Regions from separate parts of the Brevibacterium oceani genome, predicted to be linked through region 2. Evidence: predicted binding sites of a transcription regulator. Region 2 holds the regulator's gene; the other holds the start of a gene.
What was found. Region 2 encodes LexA, which represses DNA repair genes until DNA is damaged. Its sites were predicted from a motif close to TCGAACANNTGTTCGA; they were not measured.
Positions count from the first base shown of each region.

Region 1: the regulator LexA is predicted to act here: its motif matches at 3,429-3,444, upstream of J9314_RS00150 (HNH endonuclease signature motif containing protein).

Region 1 covers NZ_CP072846.1:26,706-34,046, reverse strand. Annotated here, with positions in the region: gene J9314_RS00160 (AMP-binding protein) at 1-563, shown strand, start outside; gene J9314_RS00155 (TetR/AcrR family transcriptional regulator) at 553-1,191, shown strand; gene J9314_RS00150 (HNH endonuclease signature motif containing protein) at 1,221-3,338, opposite strand; gene J9314_RS00145 (encapsulin) at 3,492-3,929, opposite strand; gene J9314_RS00140 (DUF488 domain-containing protein) at 4,143-4,523, shown strand; gene J9314_RS00135 (DinB family protein) at 4,549-4,980, shown strand; gene J9314_RS00130 (TetR/AcrR family transcriptional regulator) at 4,999-5,712, opposite strand; gene J9314_RS00125 (SDR family oxidoreductase) at 5,776-6,531, shown strand; gene J9314_RS00120 (nuclear transport factor 2 family protein) at 6,614-6,943, shown strand; gene J9314_RS00115 (VOC family protein) at 6,954-7,262, shown strand; gene J9314_RS00110 (GbsR/MarR family transcriptional regulator) at 7,275-7,341, opposite strand, start outside.
Region 2 covers NZ_CP072846.1:2,659,123-2,666,463, forward strand. Annotated here, with positions in the region: gene J9314_RS11815 (hypothetical protein) at 1-550, opposite strand, end outside; gene hisB (imidazoleglycerol-phosphate dehydratase HisB) at 547-1,143, opposite strand; gene J9314_RS11825 (histidinol-phosphate transaminase) at 1,140-2,375, opposite strand; gene J9314_RS11830 (LysM peptidoglycan-binding domain-containing protein) at 2,571-2,909, opposite strand; gene lexA (transcriptional repressor LexA) at 3,144-3,899, shown strand; gene J9314_RS11840 (ATP-dependent DNA helicase) at 3,996-5,963, opposite strand; gene hflX (GTPase HflX) at 5,960-7,341, opposite strand, start outside.

The DNA.
Region 1 (7,341 bases), 1.7 Mb from region 2:
AGGTCACGGGCACCGACGGTCGGGCTCTCGGGTCCATGGAGGTGCGCGTAGTCGATCCGTTGGGTGCACCGATGCCCGCCGGAGAAGAAGGAAAGGTCCAGGTCAAAGGCCCGTTCCTATTCGTCGGCTACCTCAAGGAACCCGGGCTGACGGCTGAGGCGTTCGACGGCGCCTGGCTCGACACGGGCGACCTGGCGGAGATGGACGAGGACGGCTTCATCCGGATCGCCGGCCGGTCGAAGGACATCATCATCCGCGGCGGTGAGAACATCCCTGTCGCCTACGTGGAGAACGTCCTCTACGAGCATCCGGCGGTGTCTCAGGTCGCGGTCGTCGCGGTGCCGCATCCGCGGCTGCAGGAGATCGCGTGTGCGGTCGTCACCCTGGTCGAGAGCCAGAGCCTGGAGATGGATGATCTGCGTGAGTTCTTCGAATCCAAGGGGGTGGCAAAGCAGTACTGGCCCGAGGCTCTGCAGGTCCTCGACGAGTTCCCGCGGACTCCGAGCGGTAAGATTCAGAAGTTCAAGCTCAGAGAGGAAGTCGCCGTCGACCATGTCAGCTGAATCCGCAGATCTCAACGCCATCGTCCGTGGGGCCCGGGCGGAGTTCCGGGAACGGCAGATCGTCGATGCCGCGGTGCGCCTGATGCAGGAGAAGGGCACTCATTCGGTGTCGATGCAGGCGATCGCGAAATCCGGTGGGGTCAGCGTCGGACTGCTGTACAAGTACTTCTCCGATAAGGAGCAGATCGTACTCGCCGCGATCACCCGGGTGCTCGAAGAGTTCCGGCTGCGCGTTCCGTCTGCCATCGCCGAGGCGGCTGACCCGGTGGACAAGGTCATCGCCGCATTCTCCGAGTTCTGCCGGATCGTCGGCGAACAGCGGCACGCTGTCGTACTCACTTATCAGGCCTCGCGGTCGCTGTCGAAGGATGGGCTGAGTTCGATTCAGGAACAGGAGCTCGAGACCCTGCAGCCGCTCATCGATGTTGTGTCCGGGGCGGTGGAGACCGGTCATCTGCGCGATGTCGATGCGCAGGCTCTCGGGCACGACCTCATGTCGATCGCACACATGTGGGCACTCAAGCACTGGTACTTCCAGAAGATCGGTCTCGACCTCGACACCTATATCGACCGGCAGGTGCGCACCCTCATACTCAGCAACCTCAGCGCCGGGACCGACTCGAGCTAGCTGCTCACGGTACGGACGGATCGATGCATTCAGAAGGGTGGGGGCTCGCACGCATTCCAGTTGATGTTCGCGGGCCGCTGCCCCGACCACGGGTCGACCTGCTCTCCCGTGGTGGATACTCTGCCGCTCTGGTCCTTTCTCTGTTGGCTCCTGCGGCGCGGCCGGTGGGGCAGATGGTTCGCGCTGGGGCTTTCGCGGTCGTTCGCGAGACCGGCCGGTGCCGGTTGTCTCCGTGGCCGACCCAGCGCCTCCCCCGGAGACGTGCTCGGAGCGACTGGGGGCGGGCTCGGGGAGGGTTTCAGGGGCGGGTCCGGCCTGTTCTGCTGTGAGTCCGGTGGGCTGCCGAACTCGGTGAACAACTCGGCGTGCCGAGCATTGATCGGGTTGTCCGGCGGCATTGCCTCGGCGGCCACTCCGTGTGCGAAGACATACTCCACCGAACCGTCCGAGGTTTTGCGGATACTGAATTTCCGATCGGTCTTCGCCTGGTGGTGCGGGCGGCAGAGGTAGTGCCCGTTCTCGAAGGTGGTCTGTCCGCCCGCTGCGGGATCGTCGTGGTCAAAGGGGATGATGTGGTCCAGTTCGGACGTCTCCGCCCGACGAGTACATCCCGGCATCGAGCATGCCTGCCACTTCGCAGCGAGCGGCAACCGGACATCCGCAGGGATGCGGTAACTCTGCGACCTCGCGTCCAGCGGAGTGCCGGTCACCGGATCGGTCATGATCCGAGTCCAGGTCGAGCACTCTCCGGCGATGGCGCGTGCGACAGTGGCGGGAATCGGAGAACCGTCGGAGTAGATTCCAGGCAGCTGCGACTCACCGGCCAATGTCAGGAAAGGCACCGTGACCAGAAGCTTCGCCTGTTCGCGAAGCCACTGGCCATGGGTCGGCATCGCCATCTTGATAACGGTCGAGACCGTGGTGGAACCAGCGGTCGTCGCGGCACGTTCCGCTTCCTCCTGTGCCCCGTCGGTTGCATTGTTGACCGTGTTCACGATCGCCGCCGCGGTGGGAACTCCCTGATCGGGCAGGTCCAAGGGGATCTGGTTGACGGTGGTTGTTCCGTTCTGCGTGTCATTCGTTGTGACTTCAATGGTCAGCTGCGGGGCCACGCGAGTCGCAATGTCGTACATGAGCGAGTCGATGCTGCCGAGTTCGCTGACGTCGACATCATTGATGTCGGTGGCGACGAGGGATGCGAAGTTTCCGTGTCTGATCGCACGGGCGAAGGCTTCGAGGCGCTGGTGGAACGCCTTGAGTTCCGCTGCCGGACCGCTCAGCACCACCGAGGCGGTTCCGTCCTTGTAGGTGGTGATCGACACCCGACGGCGCCGTGACGCCAGGTCGGAACGGTCGTCTTCGTCCTGCATGGAGGCGGCCTTCATCGACAGTGATTTCCTGAAGGTGTCGATGGTGACATCGGCCCGTCGTTGACCTAAGTACTCGTCGAGCTCAGGCAACGACTCGAAGGACAGGTCCTTGGCCGTCCTGGCCGCGGCGTTCACGTGTTCGATGGTGAACTCGCCGGCACAGCAGCGCGCGAGGAACTTGGGCAGCCCATGGACGATGGTGACAGCCGTGACGATCTTGCCGAATGTCTGCCCGGAGGTCGAGCCCAACACTGAGGCCAGTTCGGCCACATCCTCAATCTCTGCGAGCTTGTGGACCCACCTGTCGAAGGTCTCTCCGAGGTGGAAGCCGGGAAAGTCGGGTCGCGACTCAAGTGCTGCCTGCAGCGCGGATTCACAGCTGCCCGGGGCGACGACTTCGTCCGTTCCGGACTTCGCACTCATCTCGGTTTCGGCTGCGTCAAGAAAACGCTCGAGCGTCTCGCCGAAGGTCGCGTACTCAGAGATCCTTTCGTCGACGTTCGGCCTGAGATTGAGACGTTCGACCGCCTCGGCGAGGAAGGCCTGGGCAATGGATCGCAGTTCGGCCAGCTGCACACTCGTGCTCAGTCCCAGCACCCTGACCACAGAGAGCAAGGGCGAATCCTCGGCGACGTCGAGTCGCCTCGGTGAGTCGGGGCCGATGCTCGAGGGGAGCTGCACGTATCCGATCTGCCCCGAGTCCGGCAGGACCTCAGAGGAAGAGGAATCCGAGGCAGGATCGAACTCGTCATCACTCGGATCCTGTTGATCCTTCATCGGTCTCCCCTGCCTTTCACGCCTCTGTGAATGCTTTCCCCGATTCTACTCCGCAGTCGAATTCATTGTCCAGAGTTTTCCGTAATTCAATCGAACATCTTTTTTCTATAGACATATTCGCAAAAAAGATTTCAAGTGCCAGTTCGGACAGGTTCAGCCCTCCGCCGAGCGACACCACTCATCCCGGCCCAAGGGGCAGTGATCAGTCGCGCGGAAGGCGGTAGAGCAGATAAAGACAACCGTCATCCGCCGCATACAGCGAAGCGAGCTCCACGTCGATGGGCGGTTCGAAGTCGTCGCCACGTCCCCGCCGCGCGTGGACACGAGGAGGGCACCTTCGAGGGCCGGGGCCCAGATGATCTCGACGGCATCTGGGAGATCGACCGTGGCATTCGAGGAGTTCGGCACGATGCCGCCGATGCCCGCCGAATCGAGTCCATGGAGGACCGCCCGGTCCTCGGCCATGGCGATGGTTGTGGCCGCGTCCTTGACCGGCTGCCAGTCCGAGTCGCCGGAGCCGCGAGCGACGTCGTCGATGGCCTGGCGGGTCACCGTGAACGGCGCACGAAGCTGCCTGGCCTCCTCCTCGATCTCCGCCCAGGCAGGGCGGGTGATGGGAGCGACGCCTGGCTCTGGACAGTCACTGCATCATCTCCTCGATTCGCAGATTCGCCATCGGCCCACCACAGACCGCATCAGCGCGGCTGAGATCTCCACTATACGCGCGGGGTTTGACGCGAAGGCAAGGACCGAATCCGCCACGTCCTACACTGGAAGGCAAGCGAGCGGAGGGAGTGAACGACCATGACCACCTCGGACGATCCACGGATCCGGGTGCGCCGCATCTACGACGATCCTGAACCATCCGACGGCACTCGCGTCCTCGTCGACCGGGTCTGGCCGCGGGGAGTGAGCAAGGACCACGCCAACCTCGGCGAATGGCTCAAGGACGTGGCCCCCTCGACCGAGCTGCGCCAGTGGTACGGGCACGATCCCGACAAGTACGACGAATTCGCCAGGCGCTACCGCGAGGAACTCAAGGACGACACCCGCGCCGAGGCGCTCGACCGTCTCAAGGACATCGCCGAGAAGGGCACGCTCACCCTGCTCACGGCATCGAAGCGCGACGACATCAGCCAGGCGGCGGTCCTCAAGAAGACCCTCGACAGCGGGAGGCACGGATGAGTGAGATCGAACCGGGGACGAGGACATCATCGACCTTAAGCACCGGATCGCCGAGGCGGCCGCTTCCTGGGCACCCGCCCTCGCTCGGCCGGACGCCGCCGACCGTTTCCGCGAGGACCGATGGTCGACCGTCGAATACGCCGCCCACCTCCGCGACGTCCTCACCGAATTCCGGTCACGCACCCTCCTCATGCTCGCCGAGGAGGCTCCCACCCTGCCGAACTTCGACGGCGATGCCGTCGCTCTTGAGTCCGACTACCGAAAGCAAACGGCCGCCGAGGTGCTCCCTGGGCTGGAACGTGCCGCAGCCGCCTACGCCGGTGCGCTCTCCGACCTCGACGACGAGCAATGGCAGCGCACGGGCCTGCGCGCCGACGGTCGGGAGTTCACGATCGCCTCGCTCACCCGCTACGGCTGGCACGAAGTCCACCACCACCTCGGCGATGTCGAAGGCTGAGAGACCGGGCTGTGCGCCCTAACGCGGGCTCCGGTCTGATCCGTCGGCGTGCTCACTGAGGCGTCGGGTCCACTCGACGAGCAGCTGGGTCTCCGCGGGTCCGAGGATCTCGGGGTGGGCGACAGCATATTCGATGACCGAATGACCGAACCTCGCCACAGGCGACTCAGGCACCGATGTGCCTGTGATCGAGGCGAGCACCCCTTCACGGATCTCGGCCGAGAGTTCCTGATCGTCATGGCCGAGAACGATCAGACGGAGCGTGAGTCCGACATTCGTCGCGAGGATGTGGGCTGCGGCCTGACGTGAGTCGACGACCAATCGTCCCTGCGCGGCCGCCTCTGCAGTGAGAGCTCTGAGGATCGCGCTCGGGCGGGACTGATCGACGGGAGAGTGCCCGGGTCGGACCTTGCCGTACATGAGGGTGTAGAAACCGGGGTTCCGCAGTCCGAATTCCACATGGGCATCCCAGCCGCTTCGGAGGTCCTGGATCGGGTCACCGCTCGATTCCATCGCTGATTTCTCACCGAGATACATGTCGAATCCGCGAGTGATCACTGCGTCGATGAGACCCTGCTTGCTGCCGAAGAAATGGTAGAGCGTCGGCATCTTCACCCCGACGACATCACACACCGCACGCAACGAGAAGTCCTCCCCAGGAGACTCTGCGATGAGGTCGGCTGCCGCGTTGAGCAGCCGAGTCCGTGTATCAGGGGTCGGGGATCCTGTCATATCGCTATAGTATCGTGTACTGTTGCTATACAGACATATACCAACGATACGTCAGGAGCGATCATGACCGAACGCACACTCCGAAACAAGAACGTCCTCATCGCCGGCGGCGGAAAGAACCTCGGCGGGCTCATCGCTCGCCAATCCGCCGAAGCCGGAGCGAATGTCGCCATCCACTACAACTCCGAATCCTCCCGCCCGGACGCCGAGGCCACACTCGCCGCAGTCGAGGACCAGGGCGTCAACGGTGTCCTGCTCAGTGGAGATCTCACCCGGGCGGCCGCGGTCGAACAGCTCTTCACCGACGCCGAGGCGGCTCTTGGGCCGATCGACATCGCCGTGAACACGGCAGGCAAGGTGCTGCGCAAGCCGATCGTCGACACGAGCGAGGCCGAGTACGATTCGATGTTCGACATCAACTCGAAGGCCGCCTACTTCTTCATCAAGGAAGCCGGCAAGCACCTGAGCGACGGCGGCAAGATCATCACCATCGTCACAGCGCTGCTCGCCGCCTTCACCGACGGCTATTCGACCTACGCCGGCGGCAAGAGCCCCGTCGAGCACTTCACCCGCGCAGCGGCAAAGGAATTCGGCGAGCGCGGAATCTCGGTCACCGCCATCGCACCAGGGCCGATGGATACACCGTTCTTCTACGGTCAGGAGACCCCGGAGCGCGTCGAGTTCCACAAGTCGCAGGCGCTGGGCAACCAGCTCACTCAGATCGAGGACATCGCACCGATCGTCCGCTTCCTCGCCACCGAAGGGTGGTGGATCACCGGACAGACGATCTTCGCCAACGGCGGATACACCACCCGCTGAGACCTTGCGGCCGAAAGACGCCGCGAACCGCACGGACGCCGAGCACAGAATCCGCACCCGACACAGAGAAACAGGAGTCACCGTGACAGAACCGCAGATACCGACGACGATCGCGACCTTCATCGAAGTCGTCAACTCCCATGACGAGCAGGGCTTCCTCGACGCCTTCGCACCCGAGGGCGTCGTCGACGACTGGGGCCGCGAATTCGTCGGCCGCGACGCCATCAAGGGCTGGAGCGACGTGGAGTTCATCGGCGCGACCGGCATCATCTCCCCCGAAGAGGTGACGATTGAGGGTGATCGCGTCACCGTGATCGGCGATTGGGCTTCGACTCATGCCAATGGCCGCTCCTCGTTCGCCTTCGACCTCGACGGCGACCAGATCACCAGGATGACCATTCGCGAGGGCTGAGCCGGCCCGGCTGCGCACCTTCACGCTCGGCCGCTGGTGGGCCGAGGCGCTCGGCTGGGTCGTCATCGATGAGAACGAGACGGAGATCGAGATCCGCCAGTCGCCCGATCGCCTGCCGGGGATCATCGTCGGCATCGATCGGGAGGAGAAGGTCGTGAAGAACCGTCTCCACCTCGATCTCCGTCCCGATGATCAGGCCGCCGAGGTGGCCCGCCTCCTTGATCTCGGAGCTCGCCGAGTCGATGTGGGACAGACCCGTGACGAACCGTGGGTCGTCCTCGCCGATCCCGAGGGCAACGAATTCTGCATCCTCGGCTGAGGAGATCCCTCGCTACCGTCGACCGACCCCGGATGCCGCTGATCGCGAATACTCCGTGAGCAGTCCGTCGAGGCGGTCA
Region 2 (7,341 bases):
GGAGGACGATGGCTCCGAAGACCGCGACGACCCAGGCGACGGTGTTGCCGCCGATTCCCAGCGCCAGGCCGAAGGCGGTGACCAGTCCCGCGAGGATCGCCACGATGATCCACAACAGAGCTGTTCGGGCCACGGCCGCTCGGCCGGGGCTCATGGTTGCGGCGCTGGCCTGCAGCTTCGTCATCGAACTGGTCTCGATACTGCCGTCGACGTCGTGTGCCGACACGGTCTCGAGCAGGAGGCCCTCGAGCACGTCGGGCAGGTTCTTCAGCGCCAGCCCGGCGGGGACGTCGGATTCGCGAGTGCCGTGGCGGTAGTGCCCGGCGTCGATCTGCTCCTCGCTGCGGACGAGGAGGAGGACCTCATGTTTGCCGGCGAGCTTCGAGATCGCGGCGGCCGCCTCGTTGCCGGAGGCGACATCGGTGTTGCTCAGCACGATGCCGGTGAACTCTCCGATCGGCACGATGGTGCCGGAGATGTTCGACAGCACGCAGGCGGCGGCCAGCTGCTGGGCGACCCCGAAGGGGGTCACGACGACGGTGGTGCTCACAGGACTCCCTTGGTGCTGGGGACGGAATTGCTGCGGGGGTCTTCCTCGACGGCTTCGCGCAGGGCCCGGGCGAAGGCTTTGTACTGGGCTTCGACGATGTGGTGCGGGTCGCGGCCGCGGACGAGGTCGAGGTGGACGGTCAGTCCGCCGTGGAAGGCGATGGATTCGAGCGAGTGTGAGGTCATCGACCCGGTGAAGTGACCGCCGATGAGGTGGTATTGCTGACCTTCGGGTTCGCCTTCGTGGACGAAGTAGGGACGCCCGGAGACGTCGACGACGCACTGGGCCAGGGCCTCGTCGAGCGGGACGGCGGCGAAGCCGTAGCGGCGGATGCCGACCTTGTCGCCGAGGGCCTCCTTGAGGGTCTGGCCGAGCACGATCGAGGTGTCTTCGACGGTGTGGTGGACGTCGATGTGGGTGTCACCGGTGGCGGTGACGTCGAGGTCGATCATCGAGTGCTTCGACAGGGCGGTGAGCATATGGTCGAAGAACGGCACGCTCGTGGAGATCGTCGAGGCACCGGTTCCGTCGAGGTCGACGGACACGGACACCGTGGATTCGGAGGTCGTGCGCGAGTTCTGGGCCTGCCTCATGGAGTGCCTTTCGTCGGGGCGGCTGATGACGGGGTCGGGGTCGCCGGGTTTGGGGCGGTCGTTGGGGTCGACGTTGTCGCCGAGGCGGCGGTCGCGGAATCCGGCTGCTGTAAGAGAATGCTCGGGTCCTCGGCGAGGATGTCGTCGATCGTGCGCAGGAACGCCTCGGTCTCTTCCTCGGTGCCGGCATTGACGCGGGCGTGTCCGTCGATGCCGATGTCACGGATGAGCACTCCGCGGTCGAGCAGCTTCTGCCACAGCTCGGCCGGGGAGGAGATGTTGCCGAAGAGGACGAAGTTCGAATCGCTGTCATGGACGCGGAATCCCACCTCGGCGAGGTGGGCGGACATCCGGTTGCGGGAGTCGATGAGTCGGTCGACGTTGCCCAGCAGCACCTCGGCGTGTTCGAGTGCGGTGCACGCGAGGACCTGCGTGATCTCGGAGAGGTGATACGGCAGGCGGACGAGGCGGAGGACGTCGATGAGTTCGGGGGCGGCGATCGCGTAGCCCAGTCGCAGACCCGCGCAGGCGAAGGCCTTGCTCATGGTGCGGGAGACGACGAGGCGCGGATGGCCTGCCAGCAGGGTCATTGCCGATGACTTCGCGGGTCGGGAGAACTCCGCATACGCCTCATCGACGATGACGATGCCCGAGCAGTTGTCGTAGGCGGCTTCGATGACGTCGAGGCCGATCGAAGTGCCGGTCGGGTTGTTCGGGGTGCAGAGGAAGACGATGTCGGGATCGACGCGTGCGACCTCGGCGGCGACAGAGTCCGCGTCGAGGGTGAAGTCGCCCTTGCGCGCCGAGTCCTGCCAGGTGGCCCCGGTCCCCGTGGTGATGAGCGGGTGCATCGAATACGACGGGGTAAAGCCGAGCACGGTGCGACCCGGTCCGCCGAAGGCCTGGACGATGTGGCTGAGGACTTCGTTCGAGCCGTTGGCGGCCCAGATCATGTCGGGGGTGAGTTCGACCGTGTCGCCGGCACGGTCGTTGACGCCGTCGAGGTAGGTCACGAGGTGTTCGCGCAGCGCGGTGAACTCGCGGTCGGGATACCGGTTGAGACCGGCATAGTGGTCCTCGACTGCGGAGCGCATGCTGTCGACGACGATTTCGGGCAGCGGATAGGCGTTCTCGTTGACGTTGAGCTGGACCGGCACGTCGAGGTGCGGCGCCCCGTACGGCTTGAGTCCGACGAGGTCCGAACGCACTGGCAGAGATTCGATGTTTCCCACGCGATCAGTCTACCGAGAGACACCGTTCGACCACGCGGCGGGTCGGGCCGCGAGACGCCGAGATGGCGAACCTGCCAGGCTCAGTCCGTAACTGCCGACCTCGGGCCTGCCTGACCCAGGGCAGACGGATACACGTCCGACGCCGACCCGATATGGCCCGGTCCGGCGCCCGCCGGGCCGAGGCCGGGTACGGCCTCAGCTGACGGGAACGTCGAGGGTCTGTCCGGGGTGGACGGTCGGGGTCGAGAGATGGTTGATCTCGATGATGTCGGACACGACATCACGGGTGTCGCGGTCGATGCCGAGGTTCGCCGCCACGGTCCACAGCGATTCGCCGTCGCCGACGACGACCGAGTCGGCGGCGATGCCGACGCTCTCGGATTCCGTCTCGGCCACAGCGGCGGCCGAGAACGACTGAGTTGCCAGGAAGAGTGCTCCGCCGATGACGACGAGAGCAATGAGCAGAGTTCTGAGCAGGCGCACCGCCTGACGTCCACGAGTGGTCAGGCGCAGTCCTGTGTTCTGTGCAGACATCGCATTACCTCTTTCATCCGTACGATTCCACCAGTAATCGGTAGAACGTCTGTTCTATTCAACATGCCAATCGAACAAATGTCCAGTCCGACTCGAACATCTATGCGACAATGAGAGGGAACCAGCGTTGTTGATTGATCTGTCAGAACCATCTCAGTCGGCACTGACACGAGATTCTCCGCAGCGGAGAACACGGTGTTCATCGGCAGGGAATAGAACGAAGGGGAACGAGCAATGGTTCAGAACAAACGAGGCAGAGGCAGGCCTCGCAACGAGGATGTCGCCAGCGAGATCGCTGCCGCCCGCAGCGATGACGAAGTGGTGCGGATCCCCGAGGGTTCGACCGGTGAGGGCGATTTCCGCCTCTCCCCCAGGCAGCGTCTCGTGCTCGAGACCATCGAACGCGCTGTCGTCGCCAACGGCTACCCGCCGAGCATGCGTGAGATCGGCAAGGCCGCCGGACTCGCCTCGCTCTCGAGCGTCGCCCACCAGCTCTCACAGCTCGAACGCCTCGGCTACGTCCGTCGCGATCCGAAGCGCCCGCGTGCCATCGAGGTGGTCAACCCCTTCGAAGAGGAGGAGGCGGAGCGCGCGAAGTTCGAGGAGCTGTCGAACAACACGGTGCAGGTCCCGGTCGTCGGTCGCATCGCCGCGGGCGGTCCGATCCTCGCCGAACAGGAGGTCGACGATGTCTTCTCTCTGCCGACCCAGGTCGTCGGCTCGGGCGAGATGTTCCTGCTCAAGGTCGTCGGCGATTCGATGATCGAGGCGGCCATCTGCCACGACGACTGGGTGGTCGTGCGCAAGCAGCACACCGCGGACAACGGTCAGATCGTCGCTGCCCTCCTCGACGGCGAGGCGACGGTGAAGACGCTCAAGCGCAAGGCCGGTCAGCAGTGGCTGATGCCGCAGAACGAGAACTACGAACCCATCGACGGCACCTACGCCCAGATCATGGGCCTCGTCGTCGCGGTCATCCGCCGCCTCTGACCCGCCCTCCGGCGAGAGCCACTCCCGCCGCTGAATCGAACGCCCGCGACCACTCGGTCGCGGGCGTTCGTGCTATTCCGGCTCAGCGTCGGCGGGCTACTCTGACTCAGCCTCGGCGAGGCGGCTCAGGCTCGTGCGCACGAGCTGCGCGTTCGTCGTCGGCCACATCGGCGGCATCGAGTTGACGAGGAACCCGGCATAGCGTGCCGAGCGCAGCCGTGAGTCGAGGACGGCGACGACTCCCCTGTCACCGGTCGAGCGGATGAGCCTACCGGCACCTTGGGCCAGTCGCAGGGCGGCATGGGTCGCGGACACGGCCATGAAGCCGTTGACCCCATGCTGATCGGCGTCCCTTGCCCGCGCCTGCATGAGCGGGTCATCGGGGCGGGGGAACGGCAGCCGGTCGATGATGACGAGTCGGTTCGTCCGACCCGGCACATCGACGCCCTGCCACAGCGACATCGTGCCGAACAGGCACGTCTGGTCGTCAGCAGTGAACTGGGAGACGAGTGCGGGCAGACCGTCATCGCCCTGGAGCAGAATCGGGAAGTCGAACTTGTTCCGCAGGTGCTCGGCTGCCGCGTTCGCCGCGGCACGGGAGGAGAACAGGCCGAGAGCTCCGCCGTTCGAAGCCCTGACGAGTTCTTCGAGCTCGGTCAGCGTCTCCTCGCTCAGCCCGCTGCGACCGGGTTTGGGCAGGTGGGAGGCGACGTAGAGGATGCCCTGCTTGCCGTAGTCGAAGGGCGAGCCGACATCGAGGCTGTCCCATTTCGGCGCATCGGGGCCGAAGAGTCCCAGCGAGGCTGCGACCGCGTCGAAGTTCCCGCCCAGGGACAGGGTCGCCGAGGTGGCCACGACCGTGGATTCCTCGAAGATGCCGTTGCGCATGGTTCCGGCCACGCTCAGGGGTGCGACGACGAGGTTCGTCGTCTCCTTCTCTCTGAACGTCGACCGTGAGAGCCAGATGACGTCGTTCTTGCCCGGATCGCAGAAGCGTTCGGCGAGTTCGAAGATCTCCTGGCAGCGGGCCTTGGCCATCTGCCGTCCGGCGTCGGCCTCTTCGGTCTTCCCGCCGATGTCGTTGATGATCTGACGTGCGGAGTCGCGGATCTGTGCCAGTGCCAGTCCGAGCGCCTCGCTCATGTGCAGGATGAGCCCCTCGGGCACCGAGGACTGAGCGCGTTCGAGTGCCGCCGCCGCGGAGTCGAGCAGGGACACGACGCCGTCCTGGACCGTGGTGTGTTTGCGGACCGAGGAGGTAGCGGCCGAGAGCATGCTCGTGTTGATCTGACCCGACAGGGCGTTCGTCACCCGGTCCTTGAGTTCGTGCGCCTCGTCGATGATGATGACGTCGTGGTCGGGCAGCACGTTCGACTCACCGAAGGCGTCGATGGCGAGCAGGGCGTGGTTGGTCACGACGATGTCGGCCTCGGCGGCCTTGTTGCGGGCGATCTCGGCGAAGCATTCGGTCACCAGCGGGCAGTTCGCGCCGAGGCAGTCGAAGGCGTTGACGGACACCTGTGACCAGGCACGGTCGCTGACGCCGGGCAGGAGGTCGTCGCGGTCACCGGTGTCGGTGGTCTTCTCCCAGGTGCGGATCCGTTGGATCTCCTCCCCCAGGCCCGATCGTTCGGAGGGTTTGCGCCCCGCCTCGGCGTCGGCACCGAGGTCGAAGAGCATTCCCTCGCCCTCGTCCGGGTAGCCGCCGGAGAGCTTGTGCTTGCACACATAGTTCCGGCGCCCCTTGAGCAGAGCGGCCCGTGGCAGCGGATCGAGATCCTTCTTCACGGCCTTGAACAGTCGCGGCAGGTCGCGGTGGATGATCTGCGTCTGCAACGCCAGGGTCGCCGTGGACACGACGACCTTGCCGCCGGTGCGGGTGACGTATTCGGCCGCGGGGACGAGGTAGGCCAGGGACTTTCCCGTGCCCGTGCCGGCCTGGACGAGAAGGTGGATTCCCTTGTCCACCGCCGAGGCGACCGCTTGGGCCATCTCCTGCTGACCGGTGCGTGTCGAACCGCCGATCGCCCCGACAGCCGACTCGAGGAGCTCTTCGACCGTCACTGATCGATGACCAGGTCCGGACGCTGGAATTCACGCAGCTCGTCGACGATTTCGGCCGGGACCTTCGCCTGCAGGCTCGTGCCCTCCGCGCCGTGTTCTTCGTGTTCGACGGTGCCGAGAGCGTAGATCTTCGACACGAGGTCCCCGCGCTCATATGGAATGAGCACGGTGATGTCGATGTCGGGGGCGGGCAGGCGCTCCTCGATGGCTTCGACGAGTCCGTCGATTCCGTTCTCCGCGACCGCGGAGACGAACTGCGCCTGCGGATATTCCGCGCGCAGACCGGTGATCACAGCCTCCTCGGCGAGGTCGGACTTGTTGAACACGAGCAGCTCGGGGATCTCTTCGGTCTCGACGTCCTTGAGGACGTCGCGCACGGCCTGGATCTGTCCGTGCGGATCCGGGTGGGAGGCGTCGACGACGTGGAGGAGGAGATCCGAGCCGGCGGCCTCCTCCAGGGTCGAGCGGAAGGCTTCGACGAGCTGGTGGGGCAGGTTGCGGACGAAGCCGACGGTGTCGGTGTAGGTGAAGGTGATGCCGTCGGCGGTCCGGGCCTGTCTCACGGTCGGATCGAGGGTCGCGAACAGGGCGTTCTGCACCATCACCTCGGCGTCGGTGAGGCGATTGAGCAGGGAGGACTTGCCGGCGTTCGTGTACCCGACGATCGCGACGGAGGGCACATGGTTCCGCGCGCGGTTCTTCCGCTTCGTCTCCCGCGATGGGGCCATGTTCGCGATCTCACGGCGCAGCTTCGACATACGGGTGCGGATGCGGCGGCGATCGAGCTCGATCTTCGTCTCACCGGGTCCGCGGGAGCCGATTCCGGCACCGCCGGCGACACGGCCGCCGGCCTGACGGGACAGCGATTCGCCCCAGCCGCGCAGGCGGGGCAGGAGGTATTCGAGTTGGGCGAGTTCGACCTGGGCCTTGCCCTCACGGGACTTCGCGTGCTGGGCGAAGATGTCGAGGATGAGGGCCACACGGTCGACGACCTTGATCTTGATGACGTCCTCGAGTCCGCGCCGCTGGCTGGGGGCGAGTTCGGAGTCGATGATCACGGTGTCGGCACCGACGGCGGCGACGATCTCGGCGAGTTCCGCGGCCTTGCCCTTGCCGAGGTAGGTGCCGGGGTCCGGCTTGTCACGGCGTTGGATGAGCGCGTCGAGGACCTCGGAGCCGGCGGTCTCGGCCAAAGCTGCGAGCTCACGAATCGAGTTCTCGGCCTCGGCCTGAGTGGTGTTCCAGATTCCGGCGAGCACGACGCGCTCGAGCCTGATCTGACGGTATTCGACCTCGGTGACATCTTCGAGCTCGGTGGAGAGTCCGGCCACACGGGTGAGTGCGGCACGTTCGGCGAGGTCGAACTGGTCGTCCTCGT